DNA from 3 places in the Kitasatospora sp. NPDC048545 genome. Region 3 is predicted to be linked to each of the others. Evidence: riboswitches for the same ligand, from Rfam matches in the RefSeq annotation. Region 3 holds a riboswitch; each other region holds the start of a gene.
The links. Region 3 has a riboswitch for S-adenosylmethionine ahead of thrC (threonine synthase). Riboswitches for the same ligand answer to the same signal wherever they lie in the genome.

Region 1: another riboswitch for S-adenosylmethionine. It lies ahead of AB0D10_RS16610 (IclR family transcriptional regulator); the one in region 3 lies ahead of thrC (threonine synthase).
Region 2: another riboswitch for S-adenosylmethionine. It lies ahead of AB0D10_RS30330 (aminotransferase class V-fold PLP-dependent enzyme); the one in region 3 lies ahead of thrC (threonine synthase).

The regions. Positions count from the first base shown of each region.
Region 1 is NZ_JBEZIQ010000015.1:22,456-28,261, forward strand. It holds gene AB0D10_RS16595 (aldo/keto reductase) at 1-388, shown strand, start outside; partial or broken gene AB0D10_RS16600 (SDR family NAD(P)-dependent oxidoreductase) at 428-814, shown strand; gene AB0D10_RS16605 (transcriptional regulator) at 879-1,739, opposite strand; SAM riboswitch class I at 1,973-2,115, shown strand; gene AB0D10_RS16610 (IclR family transcriptional regulator) at 2,313-3,026, shown strand; gene AB0D10_RS16615 (threonine/serine exporter family protein) at 3,149-4,402, opposite strand; gene AB0D10_RS16620 (helix-turn-helix domain-containing protein) at 4,864-5,806, shown strand, end outside.
Region 2 is NZ_JBEZIQ010000038.1:48,443-54,248, reverse strand. It holds gene AB0D10_RS30340 (rhomboid family intramembrane serine protease) at 1-600, shown strand, start outside; gene AB0D10_RS30335 (Lrp/AsnC ligand binding domain-containing protein) at 642-923, shown strand; gene AB0D10_RS30330 (aminotransferase class V-fold PLP-dependent enzyme) at 937-2,325, opposite strand; SAM riboswitch class IV at 2,377-2,495, opposite strand; gene trpD (anthranilate phosphoribosyltransferase) at 2,631-3,707, opposite strand; gene AB0D10_RS30320 (hypothetical protein) at 3,827-4,252, opposite strand; gene AB0D10_RS30315 (heme-copper oxidase subunit III) at 4,648-5,268, shown strand; gene AB0D10_RS30310 (c-type cytochrome) at 5,456-5,806, shown strand, end outside.
Region 3 is NZ_JBEZIQ010000017.1:150,681-156,486, forward strand. It holds gene groL (chaperonin GroEL) at 1-930, opposite strand, end outside; gene AB0D10_RS18500 (cold-shock protein) at 1,293-1,496, opposite strand; gene AB0D10_RS18505 (MoaD/ThiS family protein) at 2,037-2,315, opposite strand; gene thrC (threonine synthase) at 2,384-3,664, opposite strand; SAM riboswitch class I at 3,681-3,817, opposite strand; gene AB0D10_RS18515 (glucosyl-3-phosphoglycerate synthase) at 3,989-4,996, shown strand; gene AB0D10_RS18520 (trehalose-6-phosphate synthase) at 5,035-5,806, shown strand, end outside.

The DNA of each region.
Region 1 (5,806 bases), on a different contig from region 3:
CCGGGTGCCGCTGGCCTCGGGGCTGCTCTCGGGCCGCTACAGCGAACGCACCGTCTTCCCGGCGGACGACCACCGCACCTACAACCGCCACGGCGAGGCCTTCGACCAGGGCGAGACCTTCTCCGGGGTGGACTTCGCCACCGGCGTCGAGGCGGCCGCCGAGTTCGCCGCGCTCGCGCCGGAGGGCGCCACCGCCGCCCAGACGGCGCTGCGCTGGATCGTCCAGCAGCCGGGCGTGACGACGGTGATCCCCGGCGCCCGCAACGTGGCGCAGGCGCGGGCCAACGCGGCTGCCGCCGGCCTCGCGCCGCTGCCGCAGGCCACCCTGGCGGCGGTGCGGGAGCTGTACGACCGCCGGATCCGGCCGCAGGTGCACGACCGCTGGTGACGGCGGGGCGGGCGGTGCCCGGACGGCCGTGAATCCCGGGGCGCGTACGTCACCGGCAAGCACGCGCTGGAAGGCATGACGCAGGCCCTGGCCGCCGAGGCCGCGCCGTTCGGCATCCGGGTCGCCGCCCTGGAGCCCGCCGGCTACGCCACCCGCTACGACACCTCGCTCACCGATGCCGCCGACCGCTCCGCGCTCTACCGGGACGCCACCGAGCCGATGCGCGAACAGCTGCGCGGGATGGCGCAGTTGCCGACGGTCAGCCGACCCGAGGACTTCGCCCGGGACGTCCTGCGGATCGTCGTCGCCGACGCTCCGCTGCCGGTGCGCATCCCGGTCGGCGCGGGGAGCCTGGACTCCATCGCGGCCGCCGTGCACGCGGGTGCGGAGGAACTCGCCGCCGTCCGGGGCCTGTTGGGCGGGTGACGCCGACCGCGGGCGTCGGGCGCCGGGGTCCGTGGTTCGGTGTCGACTCCGGCCGCTGGGACAGCTAGCCCCGCTCGGCCGCGGGCGGGTCGAAGGCGCGGAAGAGCGAGAGGTCCGGTGCCTGCTCGCGGATCGCGGTCCACCGCTCCTGGAAGACGTGCCGCAGGCGGGCGGGCGGCCAGGGGGAGGGCCGCAGCTCCGGGGGGAGGAGCGGGTCTTGCTCCAGCGCGTGGCCGAACGCGTCGGCCAGGCGCAGCGCGGTGGCGACGAGGCCGGTGGAGCCGTGCGCGGCGCCGGTCGGGCCGTCGGCGGGGGCGCCCCGGCCGGCGTGGTCGAGGGCGTCGGCGAGCGGGCCGTACGCGGCGAGGGTGTCGGCCGCGGGCCACAGGCGTTCCGCGGTGGTGGCGGGGTCGGAGAATCCGGGGCCGGCGAGGCGGGTGGCCTCCGCGGTGATGAGGTAGGAGTCGACGGTGGACTGCGAGGTCTCGTCGGTCAGTTCCCGCAGGAGGTCGTGCGGGCTGACGTAGGTGCCGGGCGCGAGCGGGACGCCGCCGAGCCGGGTCAGCGCGGTGCGGAGCGCGTCGCGTTCGGCCCGGCGCTGCTCGGGGACGGAGAAGGCGTAGAGGCGCCAGAGTCCGTCCCAGGGGGCGAGTCCGGCGTCCTGCGCGTGGGCGAGGGCGATGAACCGGGCGTCCGCGTCGGTGCGGAGCCGGCCCGCATCGGTCAGGTGGAGACGGCCCTTGCGGCCCCGCCCTTCCTGGCGCAGCACACCCGCTGCCTCCAGGCGGCGGACGGCCAGCCGCACCGGCTGGTCCGCGAGGCCGGCCGCCGCGGCGACGTCGTAGACGTAGTCGAGCGAGGCGGTGCCCCGGGGGTCGAAGCAGGCTTCGACGACCGTGCGCGGCGCGGGCTTGTACTCGGGCACGGGAGTCCTCGGTTCGTGACGGCGTGTCCCCCGGGCGGGGGCGTGCGGCCACTGTGCCACACGGGGGTGGGCGCCCCTCCGGACCGCTGGCGGGGCGGCCGCGCGGGGTGCGGCGGCCGGGCCGACGGGGCCGGCGCCCGCGCCGACGCCGGTGCGGGTGCCCGCCTTCCGTACGCGGTGGGGGAGGGGGGAGGTTTGGCGAGCGGCCCGGGGAATCTTGTATGGTTCCTGGCGAATCATCCAGAGGGGTGGAGGGACCGGCCCTACGAAGCCCCGGCAGCTCCCCGGTCGACCCGGCGTCCGAAGTACGCGCCGTGCCGTCCGGGATCAGTGCCAACTCCGGCCTGCCGCCACTGTGGCGCGGGAAAGATGAGGAGACACGGTGCTCTCTGTGCTGTCCTTCGCCCGGGCGCTTCCCGCCCCGGCCCTTTCGCGTACCCGTCTCGTGCCCGGCGCAGGCAATCGGCCGACTTCTCCGGCCCGTCCTCGCTGACCACCCCCCGCTCCCCGCGGGGAGCCTCCGTGAGCACGGCCCGCCCGCCGCTCACGGGATCTGAGACGGAGTACCCATCCATGCAGAACACGAGCGGTGTCGGCGTGCTCGACAAGATCACCTCGATCCTCGGCACCCTGGAGGCCGGTCCCACCACCCTGGCCGGACTCGTCGCCGCCACCGGACTGGCGCGGCCCACCGCCCACCGGCTGGCCGTGGCACTCGAACACCACCGCCTGGTCACCAGGGACATGCAGGGCCGGTTCGTCCTCGGCCCCCGGCTCGGCGAGCTGTCGTCCGCGGCGGGGGAGGACCGCCTGCTGGCCGCCGCCGGCTCGGTCCTCACCCACCTGCGGGACATCACCGGCGAGAGCGCCCAGCTCTACCGCCGGCAGGGCGAGATCCGGATCTGCGTGGCCGCCGCCGAACGCCTCTCCGGCCTGCGCGACACCGTTCCGGTGGGCATCACCTTCCCCATGAAGGTCGGCTCCGCCGCACAGGTCCTGCTCGCCTGGGAGGAACCCGAGCGGCTCCACCGCGGCCTGCAGGGTGCCCGGTTCACCGCCACCGCGCTCAGCGGCGTACGGCGCCGCGGCTGGGCGCAGTCCATCGGCGAACGCGAACTCGGCGTCGCCTCCGTCTCCGCGCCCGTCCGCGGACCGTCCGACCGGGTCGTGGCCGCTGTCTCCGTGTCCGGCCCGATCGAACGGCTCACCCGGCACCCGGGTGCGCAGCTCTCCCGGGCCGTCGTCGAGGCGGCCGACCGCCTCACCGAGGCCCTGCGCCATGCCTGACCGGGGCTCCCGGCCCCTTTTCGCGTCCGTCACGCCCGGCCGAACCGGGCCGCGCCGCGCCCCGGTTCGGCCCGGTCGGGACGCGGTTCGGGGCCCGGGTGCGGACCCGGTCCAGCCCCGTTTCAGCCCCGGGGTTGCAGCACGGCGAGGGAGGGGCGGGGGATGCGGCCGATGACCGAGCCGATCAGGGTGCCGATCGACACCCCGAACAGCGCCGACACGGCCGCCAGCACGGCCTGCGCCCCGTTGCCGACCTCGATCTGGGCGGTGTTCAGCAGGCCGAAGGAGCCCGGCACCACGATCCAGAACGCCGGGAGGTAGAGCACCTGCCAGAGCGGACCGCCCGGCAGCCAGTGCACCAGGGTGGCCGCGCACGCGGCGGAGACCGCCCCGGCCAGGCCGCCGATCGCCGCGCCGTGCGCCATCCCCACCGTCACCTGGACGGTGGCGCTCACCGCGATCACCACGACGATCCACGGGACGGCCGAGGGCGGGGTGTGGACGTTGACCACCAGCCCGGCCACCGCGATCGCCAGCCCCAGCCCGATCACCCACCAACTCGGCTTCGCCACCTGGACGTTCGCCAGCGCCGAGGCCGGCATGCCGGTCGCGGTCGCGGCCGCCACCAGCCCCGCGAGGAACAGCGTCAGCTGCACCGCGCCGGACACCAGCCGGGCCGAACCCGCACTGGCCGCACCCGCGGCGATCTCCGACAGTCCGGTGACCAGCAGCCCGCCCGGCAGCAGGATCGCCAGCGTGGCCACGATCGTCCGCAGCGGGCCGTCCAGCAGCGAGGCCCGCGCGAGCGTCAGGACCAGCAGGGACACCAGGAACCCGGCGGTGACGGGCAGCAGCGGCCGCAGGTACGGCATCCGCCGGGCGAGCACGGTCAGCCCCACCACGATCAGCGAGCCGAGCCCGGCCGCCAGCACGTTCGCCGCCGCCGGCTGCAGGAAGAGGCAGACGCCCACCCCGACCGGCAGCGCCCCGAGGTCCGCCACCCAGGTGGGCCAGTGGGCCGGCGCCCGCCGGATCCGGTCCAGTTCGGCCAGGGCCCGCGGCCCGTCGAGCTCACCGGCGCGCAGCCGGTGCACCAGGTGGAGGACGTCCGCCGTCTGCTCGAACCGCAGGGCGGCGCCCACCGGCTGGAACCTGGCGCCCTCGTCGGGGCCCAGGGCGACGAACAGCCCGTTGGTCAGGGCCGCGACCCGCACCTCCGGAGCGCCCGACGCCCGTCCCAGGCCGCGGAGTTCCTCCTCGACCTCGTGGACGGGAAGGCCGCCGCCCAGCAGGGCCTCGCCGAGGTCGAGCAGCAGACGGCAGAGCGGGTCGGGCGGGGCGCCGTCGCCCCGGACCGATGGAGACTTGGTGGACATGGCAGGTATCGTCCCATCCCGCCCGCTTCGGTCCGCGTGTGCCCCGGTCTGATCGGTTCCCGCCGGGTCGGTCCCTGTCGCCGGACCCCGGCCCCGCCCTGCTGCTGCCCCCGCCCGTGCCCGGCCGCCCGTACCCGCTGCCGTCGCCCCGGCTCGGGCGTCCCCGGCCGGGCCCCTGGTCGGTTGGACCCCTTCACGGGCGGTACCGGCGGTACTTCCGGCGGTCCGCCGAACGTGATGTGAGGCCCACGTGAAGGTCGCGGGTGGGGCCGGTGATCGGCCGTTGATCGGACGTAGACGCCGAGCCTGGAGCATCGGGAACCGGAGGGAACCGGTTCGGAGGCCACAGCCTGACCACCGGGGCCAGTACGGCCGGACCACGGGCCGCGCGGGCACCCAGTGCTGCTGCCGCCGGACCGGACCTCCGGCGAGAGTCCGAACCACGGAAGGGCAGACGAGGCATGGACAGCGGGCAGTCGGTGCAAGCGGTGAGGACGGCGGCGGGCTTCGGCGAGCAGCTGCGGGTACGGCGCGAGCGGATCGGGCTGACCCAGCAGTGCCTGGCCGATCACGCCACCCTGAGCGTGCGGGCCATCCGGGACATGGAGAGCGGCCGGGTGCGCCGGCCCCGCAATGAGACCGTCCGGCTGCTGGCGGACGCGCTGCGGCTGGAGGGCCGCAGCCGGACGGACTTCGAGGAGGCCGCCCGCCGGCACCCGCTCGCCGACGAACCGGCGACGGTGCCGGCACCGGCCGCGCCGCCGGTGGCGCGCGGGGCGATCGTCGGCCGCGAGATGGAGACCGAGGTCCTGGTCGACGCCTTCGCCGTGCACGGGGACCGGCTGGTCTCGCTGGTCGGCCTCGGCGGGGTGGGCAAGACCCGGCTCGCCCTGGAGGTCGCCCGCCGGGTGCACCTGGCCGCCCGCTGGTCGGTGCGCTGGGTGGACTGCGGCGTCGGCCCGCACCCCTGGCGCGGCCTGCCGGACGGCCTCGCCCGGGACATCGGCGACCGGCCCGCCCTGCTGGTGCTGGACGGCGCCGACAACGGGGTGGACGCCGGACAGCTGGACGCCCTGTTCCAACACTGCCCCGGGCTCCGGGTGCTGATCACCGCCCGCGAGGCCCGGCCGCTGCCCGGCGGCCAGGTCATCCCGCTCGCGCCACTGCCCGTCCCGGCCCCCGAACTCGACGCCGAACCGGAGGCGTTGGCGCAGGTCGGAGCCGTCCGGCTGCTGCTCTCGCACCTGAGCCGGCTGCGCCCCGGCTACACCCTGGAGCGCTCCGAGGCACCCGCCGTCGCCGAGCTCTGCCGCCACCTGGACGGCCTGCCGGGCGCGTTGGAGCGCGCGGCGGGCTGGGCGCTGGTGCAGTCCACCGGCCAGCTGGTCGCCCGGCTGGCGGCCG
Region 2 (5,806 bases), on a different contig from region 3:
CAGCGCTGGGGCGCCGTCCCGGCCGAACTCCTGACCGGACGATCGCTGACCACCGAACAGCTCGCCGAGGCCCCCGACCCGGTCCCCGGCTGCCCGGCCGCTCCGACGCCGGGCAAGCACCCGGCGCTGTCCGCCCTCACCGGCCTCTTCCTGCACGCCGGCTGGCTGCACCTGCTCGGCAACCTGCTCTTCCTCCACGTCTTCGGCCCCACCGTCGAACGGCGGCTGGGCCGCGCCCGGTACGCCGTCTTCTACCTGGCCGTCGGCAGCCTGGCCGCGTACGGCTTCGCGCTCGCCGAGGCGCACTCGCCGGATTCCACCCGGGTCCTCATCGGCGCCTCCGGCGCGATCTCCGGCGTCCTGGGCGCCTACCTGCGCTTCCACCCGCGCGCCCGGGTGACGACCCTCGTCCCGCTGCTGTTCTTCCTGCCGCTGCGCTTTCCGGCCTGGCTGGTGCTCGGCCTCTGGTTCGCCCTGCAGTGGTGGTCGGTGCACGCGGCGGGCCCGGGGGTGGCCTACCTGGTCCACGTGATCGGCTTCTCGGCCGGGTTCCTCTACGCCTGCACCGTGGTCCGCCACCCCCCGAGACGACCCGGCTGACGCCCGATACGCTGGCGGCACCCCACAAAGGAGCCGGAACAGTGATCACCGCCATCGTCCTGATCAAGACCAGTGTCGACCGCATCCCGGAGATCGCCGAGGCCATCGCCTCCATCGAGGGCGTCAGCGAGGTCTACTCGGTGACCGGTGGGTACGACCTGGTCGCGATGGTCCGGGTGCGCCGTCACGACGACCTGGCCGAGGTCATCCCGGGCCGGCTCAACAAGGTCCCGGGCGTGGCCCACACCGAGACCCAGATCGCCTTCCGCACCTACTCCCAGCACGACCTGGAAGCGGCCTTCGCCCTCGGCCTGGACGAGTAGCGGGGCCTCCGGCTCAGCCCTCTCGGCGGCCGCGGTCGACCTGCACCGTCGCGACGCAACGCCCGCCCTCGTTGCGGTAGTTCCACGCCGCGCCCTCCGTGACCAGCTCGCGGACGGCGGTCAGGAAGCGGTCGACGTGCTCGTCCGGAGTCCCGGCTCCGAAGCTGACCCGGATCGCGTTCAGGCTGCGCTCGCCCGGCAGCGAGGGCTCCGGCGCACCACACTCGGAGACCGGACCGGGCGCGACGTCCTCGTCCCCGAGCAGGGTGCGCACCAGCGGGTGGGCGCAGAACAGGCCGTCGCGCACGCCGATGCCGTACTCGGCGGACAGCGCGGCCGAGAAGTGCGAGCTGTTCCAGTCCCGGACGACGAAGGACAGCACGCCCACCCGCGCCGAGCCGGCGCCGAACAGGTTCAGCACCCTGACCTCGGGGATCTCCGCCAGCCCGGCCGTCAGCCGGTCGACCAGCTGCCGCTCGCGGGCCTCCAGCGCGTCGAAGCCGGCCTCGCTCAGTGCGCGGCAGGCCGAGGCGATCGCGTAGGCGCCGATGACGTTCGGCGAACCGGCCTCGTGCCGGGCCGGGCCGGTGTGCCACTCCACGGCCACCGAGCCGTCCGTCTCCCGGGCCACCGTCCGGGTCGCGCCGCCGCCGGCCAGGTACGGCTCGGCCGCGTCCAGCCAGTCCGCCCGGCCGGCCAGCACCCCGGCGCCGAACGGCGCGTAGAGCTTGTGGCCGGAGAAGGCGATCCAGTCGACGTCCAGCTCGCGCACCGAGACCCGGTGGTGCGGGGCCAGCTGGGCGGCGTCCAGCACCACCCGGGCGCCGTGCCGGTGCGCGGTCCGGGTCAGTTCGGCGACCGGCCACAGCTCGCCGGTCACGTTGGAGGCACCGGTGACGCAGAGCAGCTTCGGGCCTTCGGGGGCCTGGGCGAGGGCGGCGTCCAGGGCGGCCACCGCCCCGGCCCGCGAGCGCGGCGCGCGCAGGTAGGTGACATCCAGTCCGGCGTGCGCCCAGGGCAGCAACGAGGCGTGGTGCTCGGTCTCGAAGGCGAACACCCGGGTGCCGGCCGGAACCGCGGAGGCCAGCAGGTTGAGCGAGTCGGTGGTGGCCCGGGTGAAGACCACCTGGTCGCCCTCGCGCAGGTCGAGGAACCCGGCGACGGTGCGGCGGCTCTGCTCGAAGAGGTCGGTGGACAGCTGCGAGAGGTAGCCGGCCCCGCGGTGCACGCTGCCGTAGTACGGCGCGTAGGCGGCGACGTCGTCCCACACCCGCTGGAGCGCCGGGGCGCTGGCCGCGTAGTCGAGCGCCGCGTAGCCGACCTTCTCACCGCTGGCGAGCGGGACCTGGACGTCGGCGCCGAGGACGGCGAGGGGGGCGCAGGTTTCGGTGGCGAGGGACATGAGGATGCACTCCTTCGGGGTATGGGGACCCCGGGAGTGCTAGTCGTCGGGCGTCCGCGCTTGCCGCACGGACGGTGTGCCGTGGCGACCCGGTCCTCACCCAGGGCACCCCGCCACGGACGGAGGGTTGCCGGACAGCAAGCTGGGGCTTGACGCTGTCACTCATGACCTGCCGTCGACTCTAGGGTCGCGTCCAGCGGGCGGTCAAACGGGTATCCACCATCCGGACAGCGCACGCGCCCTCCCGCCTCCGCGGACGCCGGGAGCCCGTGCCGGCGCACCGGCACGGGCTCCCGACCACCGCTTCAGCTCCGGCTGGTGGCCTCCGACCAGCGCCGCAGCAGCTCCTGCGCCGCACCCGAGTCGATGGCCTCCGCGGCCCGCGCCATGCCCGCCGCGAGCTGCTCCGCCAGCGGCGCGTCGCCCAGGTCGAGCGCGACCAGCGCCGCCGCCGTGTTCAGCAGGACGGCGTCCCGCACCGGCCCGCGCTCCCCCGCCAGCAGCCGGCGCGCGACCTCGGCGTTGAACGCCGGGTCCCCGCCGCGCAGCGTCTCGATGCCGACCAGCTCGATGCCGACCTCGCGCGGGTCGAAGGAGGTCTCGGTGACCACTCCGTCGCGCACCACCCACACCCGCGAGGTGGTGGTGATGGTCAGCTCGTCCAGTCCGTCGTCGCCGCGGAAGACCAGCGCGGTCGAACCGCGCCGGGCGAGCACCCCGGCGATCAGCCCGGCGAGCCGGGTGTCGAAGCAGCCCACGGCGTGCGAGGTGACCTTGGCCGGGTTGGTCAGCGGGCCGAGGATGTTGAAGGCGGTCGGCACCCCGAGGTCGCGCCGGGCGGTGGCGGCGTGCCGCATCGAGGGGTGGAACTTCGCCGCGAAGCAGAAGGTGAGGCCGACCTCCTCGACCACTTCGGCGATCCGCCGGGCGGGGAGGTCCAGCGCCACGCCGAGCTTCTCCAGCACGTCCGAGGACCCGGTCGACGAGGAGGCGGCCCGGTTGCCGTGCTTGACCACCCTGGCGCCGGCCGCCGCCGCGACGATCGCCGACATCGTGGAGATGTTGACGGTCTTCGCGCGGTCGCCGCCGGTGCCGACGATGTCCACCGCGGGGCCGGGGACGTCCAGCGGCTCGGCGTGCGCGTACATCGCGTCCACCAGACCACTGACCTCGTCGACCGTCTCGCCCTTGGCCCGCAGGGCGATCATGAAGCCGGCCACCTGGGCGGGGGACGCCTCGCCGCTCATGATCCGGTCCATCGCCCACGCGGTGGAGGAGCGGTCGAGGTCCTCCCCCTTCAACAGCGCCGACAGGAGGTCCGGCCAGGAGCGGACCACCTGCGCGGGGTCGCTACCGCCGTTCGCAGGGTTCACGTTCACCATGGCTGACTCCAGCTGTTGTCGGTTCCCCCGCTCCGGGGGACGTCCGTACGGATGGAGCCAGCCTATCGAGCGGCTGGGCGCCGATGGCCCCCTCTTCTCTACTACTGAGACGGGACCGCTCAACGAGCGGCCGGAGCCCGCTTCGCCAGCCGCGCCCGCAGCAGGGTGGCGACCGCCTCGGCCAGCGCCACCGGGTCCACCGGGTGGGAGATCGCGGCGTCGGCGCGGCTCCAGGCGGCGAGCCAGGAGTCCTGCGGCCGGCCGATCAGCACCAGCACCGGCGGGCAGCCGTAGATCTCGTCCTTCAACTGCCGCCCGAGCCCCAGCCCGCCGGCCGGGACGGCCTCGCCGTCCAGCACGCAGAGGTCCACGCCGCCCTTCTCCAGTGCCTTGAGCACCGCGGGGGTGGTCGCGCACTCCAGGTAGGACAGCTCGGGAAGATCCTCGGCGGGCCGACGGCCGAGCGCCGTCAGCACCTGCTCGCGGGTGTTGCGGTCGTCGCTGTAGACGAGAACGGTGAGCGTCTCATCGGTCGTGTACGCCATGGGCCCTGCTCCCTCAAGTGTGATCCGGACCACGTTCGCCTGATCCGGATGCTACTCCCGATCACCCTCCGCCGAGTGCCCCTCGCGCACGTTCCTCCTCAAGCCGCCGCGCCCTGGGCTCACCCGCCCGGAGGACGGCGCGTCACCCTGACCCGCCCGGTCCACCCGTACGGCCGACCCGGGCCGCTCCCCCTACCTCCCGCGGCTGCTCCGACCGTGCAACGACGCGCCGGGCAACGGGGTCGCAGGTCGCTCCGAGGAACCGTCAGAAAAGGGACACGCCGCTGCTCAGCCCCCATCCGGGCACCCCACCGGCCCCCAAGCGGGCATACCGCACGCACCGGACACTCCGAGGGACACCCCCCGGCGTGAAGACGGAATAAGGGACCGACATAATGTCCGTCGTGGCGACAGCAACAGCAGTAGAAACCGGGCACGCGCACGGATCGGTCAACCGGCCGAACATGGTCAGCGTCGGAACGATCGTCTGGCTCAGTTCCGAGTTGATGTTCTTCGCGGCCCTCTTCGCGATGTACTTCACGCTCCGCTCCGTCAAGGGGGCCGAGTTCTGGACCGAGAAGGCCCACGCCCTCAACGTGGCGTTCTCCTCGGTCAACACCACCGTCCTGGTGCTCTCCTCGCTCACCTGCCAGCTCGGCGTGTTCGCCGCCGAACGCGGTGACGTGAAGAAGCTCCGCATGTGGTTCATCATCACGTTCATGATGGGCGCGGTCTTCATCGGCGGCCAGGTCTACGAGTACACCGAGCTGGTCAAGAAGGACGGCCTGTCGCTGTCCTCCGACCCGTACGGCACGGTGTTCTACCTGACCACCGGCTTCCACGGCCTGCACGTGACGGGTGGTCTGATCGCCTTCCTGCTGGTCCTGGGACGGACGTACGCAGCCAAGCGCTTCACGCACGAGCAGGCCACCGCCGCGATCGTCGTGTCGTACTACTGGCACTTCGTCGACGTCGTGTGGATCGGCCTGTTCGCGACCATCTACCTGATCAAGTAACCAGCTGATCAGGTCGCTGGCCACCGGCTGCGGCCCCCGCCCTCACCGGCGACGGGCCGCTTCTGCCGGTGCCGACGCTCCCACCGACCGACCGCGCGCGCAGCCCTAGACAGGCAGCCTCGTGCCGGCCAGACCGGCCGCCGGGTGCACCCACCAGTCGACCAGATCCTGACACCGGGGTTATTCCGTGAAAAAGCTCTCCGCACGACGGCGCCACCCATTGGCGGCGCTGGTCGTCCTACTTCTCGCCCTGGCGGCAACCGGGGGGCTGTACGCCGCGTTCGCTCCCGCCGACAAGGCGCAGGCCGACGTCGCCGCGCAGTCGCTCGCGATCGATGAGGGCAAGAAGCTCTTCGCCGTCGGTTGCTCCTCCTGCCACGGCCTGAACGGCCAGGGCGGCAGTGACGGTCCGAGCCTGGTCGGCGTCGGCTCCGCCGCTGTCGACTTCCAGGTCGGCACCGGCCGCATGCCGGCCCAGCAGCCCGGCGCCCAGGTCCCGCGCAAGAAGAACATCTACACGCAGGCCGAGATCGACCAG
Region 3 (5,806 bases):
GGCGTTCTCCAGCTTGAGGCCGACCTCCTCGGAGATGACCGTGCCACCGGTGAGGATGGCGATGTCGCCGAGCATGGCCTTGCGGCGGTCGCCGAAGCCCGGGGCCTTGACGGCGACGGACTTGAAGGTGCCGCGGATCTTGTTCACGACCAGGGTCGACAGGGCCTCGCCCTCGACGTCCTCGGCGATGATGACGAGCGGCTTGCCGCTCTGCATGACCTTCTCCAGCAGCGGCAGGAGGTCCTTGACCGAGCCGATCTTGGAGTTGGCGATGAGGATGTAGGGGTCCTCGAAGGTCGCCTCCATCCGCTCCAGGTCGGTGGCGAAGTAGGCCGAGATGTAGCCCTTGTCGAAGCGCATGCCCTCGGTGAGCTCAAGCTCCAGACCGAAGGTGTTGCTCTCCTCGACGGTGATGACGCCTTCCTTGCCGACCTTGTCCATGGCCTCGGCGATGAGCTCGCCGATCTGGGTGTCAGCGGCGGAGATGGAGGCGGTGGAGGCGATCTGCTCCTTGGTCTCCACGTCCTTGGCCTGGGCCAGCAGCTGGTCCGAGACGGCGGCGACGGCCTTCTCGATGCCGCGCTTCAGGGCCATCGGGTTGGCGCCGGCGGCGACGTTGCGCAGACCCTCGCGAACCAGGGCCTGGGCGAGCACGGTGGCGGTGGTGGTGCCGTCACCCGCGACGTCGTCCGTCTTCTTGGCGACCTCCTTGACGAGCTCCGCGCCGATCTTCTCGTACGGGTCCTCGAGCTCGATCTCCTTGGCGATGGAGACACCGTCGTTGGTGATCGTGGGGGCGCCCCACTTCTTCTCCAGCACGACGTTGCGGCCCTTGGGGCCGAGCGTGACCTTCACCGCGTCGGCGAGCTGGTTCATGCCACGCTCAAGGCCGCGGCGAGCTTCCTCATCAAAGGCGATGATCTTGGCCATCAGAAGTGGTCCTCCGGGACACGGTCGACTGCTCGGACCAAGGGGTGCCCGCGACGGACGGCCCTGGTGTGCGGGGGTCTTTTCCCCTACCGCTCCCGGGGGCCTCACCGACCCGGTCCGCTGTCACTCTCACGCTGTGAGTGCTAACGCCAATGATTAGCACTCCGGGTGGTCGAGTGCAAGCCCCGCCGCCGACCCGCGAGCCGCCACGGAGCCCGCCCCGGGGCCGTCCGGGAACGGCCGGAAACGCCGGGAACACCCGGGAACGCCGACGGGCCCGCACGACGCGTGTCGTGCGGGCCCGTCGAGAAGCGAGTGGTCACCAGCCCTGGGCCGGGCCGAGCTCCTGGAGTCGGAAGGGGTCAGACCGCCGCGCGAACCATGTCCGCCTGCGGGCCCTTCTGTCCCTGGGAAATCTCGAACTCGACCCGCTGGCCCTCCTCGAGGGTGCGGTAGCCGTCCATCTGGATCGCGCTGTAGTGGACGAAGACGTCCGCACCACCGTCGACCGCGATGAAGCCGTAGCCCTTCTCCGCGTTGAACCACTTGACGGTGCCCTGAGCCATTCCGAACTCCCCTAGTGCTGTGCTGGCCCTTCACGTGCCCGCAGGTCGCGGGCCCGGGTTGGTTTGAAGGCCGGCCCGGGGAACCCCCCCTGGGCGCAGCCGTGCACGCCGCAGCCCTCCGCGCGGGGCGCCGAACGGCGTCCGGTGAGCGGGTGACTGCGTCGACCGCCGCTGAATGTATCCGGACCGACGCCCTCTGCAACAGGGTCAGCCGCCGGTAATTCCACTGCCCGATCAAGGGACAGGACGGGCCGAATCGGAAAAATATCGGCATTTCACGCCGGACATAGCGGACGAATTACCCAAATCCCCGCGGTAATTCTGACATCGGCCTGACATGATTGCCGGGCCGGTCTCACCGGCCGGACGCGCCCGGGCTGAACAGCGCGGGCGGTCGAGAGGGAACCCCTGTTCCCAACCGAGCGACACTCTACTCCGACTCGACTCGGAAAGATTCCAGCCGGAATGCAACCGGCCACCCGTGCGTACGGAGAACGGAATTCCGTACGCACGGGCGGCCGAATGGCGGGAAGTCGCGGCTCAGCAGCCGCCGGCCACCGCCGGAATGATCGAGACGCCGGCGCCGTCCTTGATCTCGGTCGCCAGGCCCTCGGCGAAGCGCACGTCGTCGTCGTTCACGTAGACGTTGACGAAGCGGCGCAGCTTGCCGGTGTCGTCCAGCAGGCGGGCGGCGATGCCCGCGTGGTTCTTCTCCAGGTCGGCGATGACCTCGGCCAGGGTCGCGCCCTCGGCGGTCACCTCGGCGGCGCCGCCGGTGTAGGTGCGCAGGATGGTGGGGATGCGGACGTTGGCGCTCATGGCTCTCCTAGCGGGGTGGGGCCTTGCGGGGCGAGGCCCCCGGGTGGCGGGGCCGGGACGGGGGAGGTTCAGGCGGACACCAGGCCGGCGGCGCGGAAGGAGTCCAGCGTCGGGCGGATGACGGCGGTCATCCCGGCGTCGGAGACGGCGTCCAGGGTCTTCAGGCCGTCGCCGGTGTTGATCGCGACGGTCTCCTTGGCCGGATCCAGCTGCCCGGTCTCGACCAGCTTCTTCAGCACGCCGACGGTCACCCCGCCCGCGGTCTCGGCGAAGATGCCCTCCGTCCGCGCCAGCAGCCGGATCGCCGCCACGACCTCGGCGTCCGTGACGTCCTCGACCGCGCCGCCCGTGCGGCGGGCGATGTCCAGCACGTACGGGCCGTCGGCCGGGTTGCCGATCGCCAGCGACTTGGCGATGGTGTCCGGCTTGACCGGTCGGATCACGTCCCGGCCGGCCTTGAAGGCGGCCGACACCGGCGAGCAGCCCTCCGCCTGGGCGCCGAAGACCCGGTACGGCCGGTCCTCGACCAGGCCGAGCTTGATCAGCTCCTGCAGCCCCTTGTCGATCTTCGTCAACTGCGAGCCCGAGGCGATCGGGATCACGATCTGCTCCGGCAGCCGCCAGCCGAGCTGCTCGCAGATCTCGTACGCCAGCGTCTTGGAACCCTCGCCGTAGTACGGCCGCAGGTTGACGTTGACGAAGCCCCAGCCCTCCCCGGCCGGGTCGCCGATCAACTCCGAGCAGAAGCGGTTCACGTCGTCGTAGTTGCCCTCGATGCCGATCAGCTCGCCGCCGTACACCCCGGCCATGACGACCTTGCCCTGCTCCAGGTCGTGCGGGATGAACACGCAGGACCGGAACCCGGCCCGGGCGGCCGCCGCGCCCACCGCGCCGGCCAGGTTGCCGGTGGAGGAGCAGGACAGCGTGGTGTAGCCGAACGCCCGCGCCGCCTCGATGGCGCACGCCACCACGCGGTCCTTGAACGAGTGCGTCGGGTTCCCGGAGTCGTCCTTGATGTGCAGCTGAGCGGTGAAGCCGAGCTCCCGGCCCAGGTTGTCCGCCTTCACCAGCGGGGTCCAGCCCGGGTTCAGGTTCGGCTTGGACGCCACGTCGGCCGGCACCGGCAGCAGCGGCGCGTAGCGCCAGACGGACGTCGGACCGGCCTCGATCCGCTTGCGCAGCTCCTCCGCACCCTCGCTGCCGAACTCGTAGGCGATCTCCAGCGGGCCGAAGCACTCCAGGCACGCGAAGCTGGGGCCGAGCGGGAAGCGGGTGCCGCACTCGCGACAGGACAGCGCGGCGGCCGGGCCGAGGTCCACGGAAACAGGTGCGACAGTGTCGATAGCCATGATGGCGAGGCCTCTCTCCTCATCTTCCCCGTAGCGCGGTCGCGCCACAGGCCGGAATTGGCACCTGTCCCGCCGGGGCCTGTATGACGACAGCCGCGCGAGAAGGTTGCCGGGACGTCAACGGGCCGTTCCCTCAGTCCCTCTGGATGAGCTTGTGAAATTGTGGTGGCGCTCAGCGGTGACCCCGGCGTGCAAAGGTCCGACCGCTGTACGAAGACTGTATCCGAAGGCGTCAATCCTGAACGGGACCGTCCGCCACGCGAGATGACCCGTCCCACCCGACCCGCCGAGGAGACTTCCGTGCCCGCCGAACCGACTCCCGCACTGCTCCCGCAGGCGGCGTCCTGGCTGCGCCGCCGATCCTGGAGCGCGGCCGACCGGCCGGTCCACACCCTCCTCGCGGCCAAGGAGCGCACCGGGCGCACGGTCAGCGTGGTCCTCCCCGCCCTGGACGAGGAGGCCACCGTCGGCGACATCGTCCGCACCGTCCGCCGCGAACTGATGGAACGCCTCCCGCTCGTCGACGAACTCGTCGTGGTCGACTCCGGCTCCGTCGACGCCACCGCCGCCGTAGCCGCCGAGGCCGGCGCCCGGGTGGAGCACCGCGACGCCATCCTGCCCCGGCTGCCCGCCGCCCCCGGCAAGGGCGAGGTGCTCTGGCGGTCGCTGCTGGTCACCCGCGGCGACATCGTCTGCTTCGTGGACGCCGACCTGCGCGAGTTCGACCCGGCCTTCGTCTCCGGCATCGTCGGCCCCCTGCTGACCGACGAGTCCATCCACCTGGTCAAGGCCATGTACGACCGCCCGCTGGAGACGGAGTCCGGCGCTGTCGTCCCGGCCGGCGGCGGCCGCGTCACCGAACTCGTCGCCCGCCCCCTCCTCAACCTCCACTGGCCGGAGCTCGCCGGGTTCGTCCAGCCCCTCGGCGGCGAGTACGCGGCCCGCCGCTCACTGCTCGAACGGCTGCCCTTCCCGACCGGGTACGGCGTCGAACTCGGCCTGCTGGTGGACGCGTTGGAACTGGTCGGCCTGGACGCCCTGGCCCAGGTGGACGTCGGCGTCCGGCACCACCGCCACCAGGACGGCCAGGCCCTCGGCCGGATGGCCGCCACCATCTACCGCACCGCCCTCGAACGCCTCGACCGCGCCCACCGGCTCAAGGCCTCCGCCGACCTGGTCCACCCACAGCTCACCCAGTTCACCCGCGACCCGGACCCCCGCCCCCGGCCCCCGGCCGGGGACACCCCCATCTTCACCCCCCGCACCTACGAGATCACCGCCCTGGAACGCCCCCCGATGCACACCGTCCCCGAATACGCCACCCGGCACTGAGGGGTTTGCCACGCCGGAGCCCCGGCAACATCCCAACCATGGGCGATCTCACGACCGAACGTTCGAGTGCGACCGGCACCGCCCCCGTCCTGGTGGCCTCCAACCGGGGACCGGTGTCCTTCAGCACCGCCGACGACGGCACACTGACTCTGCGGCGCGGCGGCGGGGGGCTGGTGTCCGGCCTCTCCGCGATCGACGACCCGAACGCCGTCTGGGTCTGCGCGGCCCTCAACGCCGCGGACCGCAGAGCCGCCGCGCAGGCCCCCGACGGCCGCCTCGACCTGGCCGGCCACGACGTCGGCGGGCAGGCCGTCCGGATGCTGGACATCGACCCCGAGACCTTCGCCCGCGCCTACAACGGCGTCGCCAACTCCACCCTCTGGTTCGTCCACCACCTGCTCTACGCGACCCCCACCGCGCCCGCCTTCGACGCCGGGTTCCGCACCGAGTGGGCCGCCTACCGGGCCTACAACGCTGCCTTCGCCGAGGCGCTGGCTGCCGAAGCCGCCCCGGACGCCGCGGTGCTCGTGCAGGACTACCACCTCTCCCTGGCCCCGGCCCTGCTCCGCGCCGCCCGTCCCGACCTGCGGATCGGCCACTTCTCGCACACCCCGTGGGCCCCGCCCGACTACTACCGGATGCTGCCCGACGACGTCGCCCGTGACGTCCTCACCGGCATCCTGGGCGCCGACCGGGCCGGTTTCCTCACCGAGCGCTGGGCCCGCGCCTTCGCCGCCTGCTGCGAGGACCTGCTCGGCGCCGCCGTCGACCACGAGGCGCTCACCGTCACCCTCGACGGCCGCACCACCC